DNA from 2 places in the Pantoea sp. B65 genome. Region 2 is predicted to be linked to the other one. Evidence: riboswitches for the same ligand, from Rfam matches in the RefSeq annotation. Region 2 holds a riboswitch; the other holds the start of a gene.
What was found. A riboswitch is a leader RNA that binds a small molecule or an ion and turns the genes downstream of it on or off. The one in region 2 is predicted to bind thiamine pyrophosphate.
Positions count from the first base shown of each region.

Region 1 (4,198 bases), on a different contig from region 2:
GATAGCCGCCATTATTTTCGGCCATTTTCTGCTTAACGATATCAGCGCCAATGGTGGCCGCCAGATGGTTTGCCTGGCCGGTCAGATCGGCGCTGGCATGATAATCGGTACCGTCTTTTTTAAAGGCGTTATTACGCAGATAGGCCCAGAGTACCGTCACCATTCCCAGCTCATGGGCGCGTTCGAAGGCGGCGGAAATCTCTTCAATCTGACGGCGCGACTGTTCGGAACCGTAGTAAATCGTGGCGCCGACCGCTACCGCACCGAGGTTAAATGCCTGTTCGACGCTGGCATACAGCGTCTGATCGTACTGGGTCGGATAACTGAGGGTCTCGTTATGGTTCAGTTTCACCATAAACGGAATGCGGTGCGCATAACGCCGGGACACCGATGCCAGCACGCCATAGGTTGAAGCCACACAGTTACAGCCCGCTTCAATCGCCAGCTCGACGATATTCTTCGGATCAAAATAGAGCGGGTTGGCGGCAAATGACGCCGCAGCCGAGTGCTCCACCCCCTGATCCACCGGCAGAATCGACAGATAACCGCTGCCCGCCAGACGGCCGGTGTTATACAGGGTCTGCATATTGCGTAGTACCACAGGAGAACGATTGTTATCGATCATTACCCGATCAACAAAATCCGCGCCTGGCAAATACAGGCTTTCCGCTGGAATGGTCATGCAGCGATGTTGCAGAAGGTGGTCAGCTTCTTTGCCCAATAACTGTACGATGTCCGTCATGTTAGCTCCTGGAAAATGAGTGATGGGCCAAACAGCTTCAGCCTTCAGCCCGACCGCCGGCCTGCGCCGACCTACCACAGCCTGGACCCAATCGCCCCCTTAACGCAAATTGCTGACACCATTTTTCAGAACGATCCGCAGCAAAAAAATCTCATGCAGGCAGTACTGCCTACCACCAGCGATAAAAATGGTGCACCGGGCCAATCCCCTGCCCCACCTCCAGCGAATCCGCATGTTCCAGCGCCCCCTGCAGCCACTGCTTAGCCTCATCCACCGTGGCGGACCAGCTATCATGGCGCGGGCGCAGTGCCGCCAGCGCTGCCGACAGGCTGCACCCGGTGCCATGGGTATGGCGGGTCGGCACGCGCGGGGCGCTAAAGCGCTGCTCATACTGGCGGGTAAACAGCCAGTCCGGGCTCTCCTGCTCAGACAGATGACCGCCCTTAATCAGTACCGCCTGGCAGCCCAGATCTAACAACGCGCGCCCCTGCGCGCACATCTCCCGTTCATTGCGCGCCGGCGGGCAATCCAGCAGCGCCGCCGCTTCCGGTAAATTAGGGGTGATCAGCGATGCCAGAGGCAGCAGGCGCTGGCGCAAGGTTTCAATCGCCATCACTGATAGCAGAGGATCGCCACTTTTAGCCAGCATCACCGTATCGAGCACCAGCCATGGCAGCGCCGCCTGGCGTAAACGCCCGGCGACGACTTCCACAATATCGCTATCCGCCAGCATACCGATTTTGGCGCTATCGATACGCACATCCGACAGTACCGAGTCGAGCTGTGCCGCGACGAACTCCGCGTCGATACGGTACAGCGACTGCACGCCACGGGTATTCTGCGCCACCAGTGCGGTGATCACGCTGGCGCCATAGGCGCCCAGCGCGGAAAACGCCTTTAAATCAGCCTGAATACCGGCGCCACCGCTGGGGTCGGTGCCGGCGATGGTTAAAGCATTAATTCGTTTCATTGCAGCGCCTCCGCATCCAGTTGCCAGAGGGCGTCGAGGAAGGCAGGAATAAAACTCCCCGGCCCGCTGGCCGTGGCGGTCGCGCGTTCACCGGCGCAGGAGATCACCCGGCAGGCACTGGCGATATGCTGCAGGCTATCGCCAGGCAGCGCGGCAAAAGCCGCCACCACCGCCGAAAGCGCACAGCCGGTTCCCACCACCCGCGTCATCAGCGCCGAACCGCCGGGCACCGCCAGCGTACGCTCACCGTCGGTGACATAGTCGACCACTCCGGTTACCGCGACGACCGCACCGCTGCTGCGCGCCAGCTGTTGCGCCGCGCTCAGCGCCGCAGCGGAATCGTGTAAGCTATCGACGCCGCGCCCCTGGCCGACCTGCTGCGCCAGCGCCAGAATTTCTGAAGCATTAGCGCGAATGGCACGCGGACGCTGCAGCAGCAGCGCCTGACAAAATTCGCTACGAAAGCGCAGGCCGCCGACGGCGACCGGATCCAGCGTCCAGGGTTTCTGCGCCTGCACAGCGGCGTCAATTGCCGCGCGCATCGCGCTGGCGCGATCGCGGGTTAGCGTACCGACATTGATTAACAACGCATCGGCGATAGCGCTAAACTGCGCCGCTTCCTCAGCATCGATCACCATCGCAGGCGACGCGCCAAGCGCCAGTAGCACGTTAGCAGTAAAGGTTTGCACCACATCGTTGGTCATACAGTGCACCAGCGGCGCATGCTGACGAAACAGAGCGAGGGATTCGGCGACAATGGCGCCAGAAACCGGGTCAGGTTGATAATTCATATACAACTCCCAACCGGCGATCAAGAAGGCGATGCGCTCAGGCATCTGACTTCCCTCCGCTGGCATTATCCAGTTCAGGTTCAACGGGTGTATCTCAGCCGGTTCGGTGAAAAGAAACGGCACCCCGAGTCAAGTTCTTACTCCGCCAGCATAAGGAAGCGACCAGATTTACGCAAGCGTTAGCCTGACCCTGGCGTCGGTTCGATTACGCGAGGAAGTTGTGCCTAATTTCGTTGTTGCTATCGCGCCAGGTAAATAATTCAAAATATTTCTTCGAACGCCATGCATTGATTCTTATTAATCGTTGTGATAATTAACATTAAAACGCCATCAGGGTTAATTTAAATATTCATAATTATCAATAGATTAAAATTATATTTTTCATATATCAATTATTAACAGACCCTCAACGGCTGGCAAATGCGCGAGAATAAATAGTTATTGAGAGCGACTCTCATTTCAATAGTAAATATTGAGAAAATAAAAAAATATGCATAAATCATCACATTTATTACATCGGTAGTAATAAAACTAAAATAACCAGCCTGTTCCGCCAATATTTGATAAAGATCAAGCTTGTTAAATTAATTTCCTCCCTACTATATCCACTCTTTATTCCTTGTCGTATCAGTCATCGTTCAGGTTGCAGGTGGATTGGCTACGTTAATCTCCTCCAGTCACTTACTGTCGTAAGCGCTCTGAGGGCGTCCGGTAGTCATCCTGCTGCTCTTCACGTTCAATTTGGCAAGACTGACTCCGGATATGGGAGAATAATAAAAATGACTGGGGAAAATACCATCCTTTCCCATCATGGCATTAATCGCCGTGATTTTATGAAGCTATGTGCCGCACTTGCCGCATCAATGGGGCTGGCGAACAGCGCAGCCGCCGAGCTCGCCAGCGCCATCAGTTCGCCACAGCGCCCGCCGGTAGTGTGGATTGGCGCGCAGGAGTGCACCGGCTGTACCGAGTCGTTGTTGCGCGCAACCCACCCGACGATTGAAAACCTGTTGTTGAATACCATTTCGCTTGAGTATCACGAAGTGCTGTCAGCAGCATTTGGCGAACAGGCGGAAGAAAACAAACACCGGGCGATAAGGCAATACCAGGGGAAATATATCCTGGTGGTGGATGGATCTATTCCGCTCAAAGATGGCGGCGTGTACTGCATGATAGCCGGCAAACCGATTGTCGAGCATATTCGTGAAGTGGCGGAACACGCGGCGGTGATTATCGCCATCGGTTCCTGCTCTTCCTGGGGCGGCGTCGCGGCCGCAGGCAGCAACCCGACGGGCGCAGTAAGTCTGCAGGAAGCATTACCGGGAAAAAAAGTGATCAATATTCCCGGCTGTCCGCCGAACCCGCACAACTTTCTGGCCACTGTCGCCCATATTATTGCCTGGCAGCGACCACCAACACTGGATGCGCTGGGACGCCCTACCTTTGCCTATGGCCGTTTGATTCACGAAAACTGCGAACGCCGTCCACATTTCGACGCTGGCCGTTTTGCCAAAGAATTTGGCGATGAAGGCCATCGTCAGGGCTGGTGTCTCTATCATCTGGGATGCAAGGGGCCGGAAACCTATGGCAACTGTCCGACGCTCCAGTTTTGCGACATCGGCGGCGGTATCTGGCCGGTCGGCATCGGGCATCCCTGCTATGGCTGCAACGAGCAGGGCGTGGGCTTCAAAAAAG
Region 1 is NZ_JAHXPU010000039.1:171,515-175,712, reverse strand. Features, by position in the region: gene fbaB (class I fructose-bisphosphate aldolase) at 1-742, opposite strand, end outside; gene thiD (bifunctional hydroxymethylpyrimidine kinase/phosphomethylpyrimidine kinase) at 912-1,712, opposite strand; gene thiM (hydroxyethylthiazole kinase) at 1,709-2,503, opposite strand; TPP riboswitch at 2,538-2,640, opposite strand; gene hybO (hydrogenase 2 small subunit) at 3,283-4,198, shown strand, end outside.
Region 1: another riboswitch for thiamine pyrophosphate. It lies ahead of thiM (hydroxyethylthiazole kinase); the one in region 2 lies ahead of thiB (thiamine ABC transporter substrate binding subunit).

Region 2 (4,198 bases):
ATACCCAACTGCGCCGCCAGCTGACGCTGCTCGGCAGGAATATTTTCCAGCGTCTGCAATAGCAGGCGGGTGGCCAGCGGCAGATTAAAAAATACATGGGCCAGCAGAATGCCCTGCAGGCCATAAGGGGAGAAGCGGTAATCAATACCGATTAGCTGACACAGATGCGCCAGCCAGCCTTCGCGGCCATAGACGCTCAGGATGCCAAACACCGCCACCAGTACCGGCAGCACCAGCGTCATGGCGCACAGGCGCAGCAGCGCATGGCGTCCGGGAAAACGCCGCCGGTAAAGCGCGCGCGCCAGCGGTATTGCCGGCATCACCGACAGCAGCGCGGATAGCAGCGCCTGCCAGAAGGAGAAACCCAGTACGTGCCACAGATAGCGATCGTGCCAGATAACGCGCCAGTCGGTTTCCGGCGCGTTAAACCACAAAGCGCCAAGCGCCAGTAGCGCCACGGCGACCAGCAGTATCGCTGCCAGGCCGCCGGGGATCATCCAGCCAGCAATTAGCGGCTGACGGCGCGTTGCCATTCACTGATCCACTGGCTACGTTTATCGGCGACTTGCTGCGAGCTGAACTCCAGCGCGGTTTTTGGCACGCTGAGAGTGCTAAAACCGTCCGGCAGTTTGCTGTCGATCACCGGATACATCCAGTTGCCGGTCGGGATGGTTTGCTGGAACGGCTGGCTGACGATAAATTTCATAAAGCGCTGCGCCAGTTCCGGCTGTTTGCTGCTGGCCAGCTGGCCAGCCACTTCGACCTGCAGATAGTGGCCTTCAGCGAAGTCGGCAGCGGCGTACTGATCTTTCTTCTCTTCAATCAGATGATAAGCCGGCGAGGTGGTGTAACTCAGTACCAGGTCGCCTTCGCCTTTCAGGAACAGGCCATAGGCTTCGCTCCAGCCTTTGGTGACGGTAACGGTTTTCTTCGCCAGCTTTTGCCAGGCCTGCGGCGCCTGATCGCCATACACTTTCTGCATCCACAGCAACAGGCCAAGGCCCGGCGTACTGGTGCGGGGATCCTCATAGATCACCTTCCAGTGTTGATCGCTGTCGACCAGTTCTTTCAGGCTTTTCGGCGGGTTTTTAACTTTGGTTTTGTCATAGACAAAGGCGAAGTAGCCGTAGTCGTAAGGTACAAAGGTGCTGTTATGCCAGCCGCCGGGAATTTTCAGCGCGCCGGTATCGACTTTGGCCGGGCTGAACAGACCGGTTTTTTCCGCCGCCTGCACCAGATTGTTATCGAGGCCGAGGATCACATCGGCTTTGCTGTTTTTGCCTTCCATGCGCAGGCGGTTCAGCAGTGAAACGCCATCTTCCAGAGCAACGAATTTCAGTTCGCAGTTGCAGTCGGCTTCAAACGCTTTTTTCACCGCCGGGCCGGGACCCCAGTCCGCTGAGAAGGAGTCATAGGTATAGACGGTCAGAACCGGTTTGGCGGCAAAAGCCGGTGTCGCCAGCAGTAACAGTAATGGCAGGGTTTTCTTTAACACTTTGCGCTCTCCTGAAGAGAAGTTTTATGAGTCGCAAAGGATCTGAGTGACGGGCAATCTCAAATCCCTACGCCGGTATTAACCGGATCAGGTTCGACGGGTCTGTCTCAGCGGAAATTTGACGGGAGCCATAAATGGCTCCCCTACCGTGTTGTAAATCATTGGGTGTCGAGGCGGCATTTATGCCGCCCGCGCCAAAGATTTTCCGTAGCCACAATGACGGCAGGTATGCCGCCTGCGCCACACAAGGTTTTTCCGCACCCCGTTGAGAACGGCCCATTCTAGTGATTTCTGCCCGGCAACAAAAGCGTCATGATTCCGGCGGCGCAAACCAGGCGGATTTAAAGTCGAACCAGCCGAGGGTATTCATGCGCACTCCACGCATACTGCGCTGGCCTTCCAGCAATAACCAGTGGTGGAACAGCGGGTGCAGACTGTAGCTGTCCACCAGTTGCTTACTCCACTCCGCCAGCGGCAGCTGCTGCTGACGCCAGCGTTGCGCATCACTTTCCCAGTCAATATTGACGCAGTGATGGAGCAGCGGAATTTCATACAGTAAGGAAAAGAGCGAAAACTCTAACGGCAGGGTGAAGTTGGCGCTACCCAGCCAGATATCGCTCTGCGCATCACCGCGATACCAGCTGTCATAGTCCACCTGTTGAGTGATCAGTTTGACGCCATATTCCGCCAGAATCGGCTCCAGCGCATTGGCGATCCCCTGATGCTCAATATGATCGCTGTACCAGGTGAGGGTTAAGGTTTCCAGCCCTTCCGGTTTACTGGCTGGCGTCATATCACGACGGTGATGCCAGCGCGGCAACAGCCCGTAAGCGGGAAACCAGTAGCGCTGGTAGCCGATACCGGAATGATTCAGCATCGCTATCGGGTTAAAGATATAGCTGATCCAGCGCCGCACCTGCTCATTGCGTCCCTGTTCGGAGCGCTGGTCAAACAGCAGAAAATAGCAGCCCTCCTCAAGGCGGCTCTCTTCCGACTTTTCATCCTGCTGGTTACCCTGCAGTTTGACGCCGGAATAGACCAGTTCATCAGTAATTTCCGGCAGAACCCAGATTGCCACCTCATCAATGAGCGCGCGATAACCGAAGTAGTCGTCAAATGCCTGAATTTTTAACTGTGACTGCTGATTGCGGACTACCGAGTAGGGTCCGGTGCCGATTGGCTGACGGCTAAAATCCGCCAGGGTCGGCCATTCGCGCGGCAGGATCATGGTGCTGACGCTACCTAACAGCCAGGGCAGCCAGTTATCCGGCTGGCTGAGATGAATATCGAGCGCCCAGGGGGGGGAAGATTCAATCACGCTCAGATGGCTGAAGAGCGGCTGGCTGGTAAGCCGCGTCAGGGTGGCGATCACATCTTCCATCTCCAGTTCGCGGCCATGATGAAAATGAATCGCCGGTCGCAGATAGAAGCGCCAGTGGGTCGCCGAGATCTGTTGCCAGTGGTGCGCAATATCGGGTTCCAGTTCCCCGTTTTCCTCATTTATGCGCGTCAGGCTGCTAAATATCTGTCTGGCGATATGGGTTTCTGAGCGTCGTAGCGGCGAACCGGGTAATAAATTCACCAGTGGACGATAGTAAAGTACGCGCAGAATATGCTTACCCTGGCGGAAGCTGCGGCCAAGATGCGAGGTAATCATCTGACGCACCTGGTTTTTATCCCCCACCAGTTGCACCAGCTGGTCGATGCGGTCCTGGTCCAGCAGATCTTCGGCGCGCTGCTGTTGCAGCGCCAGGCCGGTATACAGAAAGCTGAGTAGCGAGCGCTTGCCGCGTCCGGCCTCTGACTGCCACTCGAGCCAGCCCTCGGCCTGCATGGCGTTCAGCAGGTTACGCATATGACGGCGGGAACAGCTGAGCTGCAGCGCCAGTTCATTCAGTGTGGTTTCGTGTGACTGACCGTTACAACTTTGCCACAGGCGAATAAATTGCTGGCGCAGGCGGGGAGAGGACATAAAAGAGGAACTCCGCGGTGAAAGCTATCAGTTTTTCATTTCCTGTATTATGGCGATAATAGCGGCAGATGGAAGAGCGGGAGGCATCCGGATCGTTTAAAGATGTGCTCAACCATCCCTTTCTGAGTATGGTGCTTTTTTTTGACCTGCCAGCGACTTTATGTTGCTGGCTTTTTTCTTTTCGCTATGGTTACGTCTACGCTTCTTATTCGTTTTGTTGTTTTATTTGATGATCCCTATTTCATCCTGCAAGGATCAAGGCATGAAATCGCTGCTTACCCGCCGCCGTCGCATTAATCCGGTTTACCTCGCCTTTATGGTGGTCTCCTTTATGATTGGGGTCGCCGGCGCACTACAGGCGCCGACCCTGAGTCTGTTTTTATCCCGTGAAGTGGCCGTGCGCCCGTTCTGGGTCGGACTGTTTTATACCGTCAATGCGATTGCCGGTATCGCGGTGAGTTTGCTGCTGGCGAAGCGTTCCGACAACCGCGGCGACCGGCGTATGCTGATTCTGTTCTGCTGCGGGATGGCGTTACTTAATGCCGTACTGTTCGCCTTTAACCGTCACTACCTGACGCTGATTACGCTGGGGGTGTTTCTGTCGTCGCTGGCCAGCGTGGCGATGCCGCAGATCTTTGCTCTGGCGCGCGAGTATGCCGACAGTTCGGCGCGCGAAGTGGTGATGTTCAGTTCGGTGATGCGTGCGCAGCTGTCGCTGGCGTGGGTTATCG
Region 2 is NZ_JAHXPU010000023.1:203,938-208,135, forward strand. Features, by position in the region: partial or broken gene thiP (thiamine/thiamine pyrophosphate ABC transporter permease) at 1-533, opposite strand, end outside; gene thiB (thiamine ABC transporter substrate binding subunit) at 509-1,495, opposite strand; TPP riboswitch at 1,543-1,650, opposite strand; gene sgrR (HTH-type transcriptional regulator SgrR) at 1,806-3,467, opposite strand; gene JWF83_RS10965 (sugar efflux transporter) at 3,730-4,198, shown strand, end outside.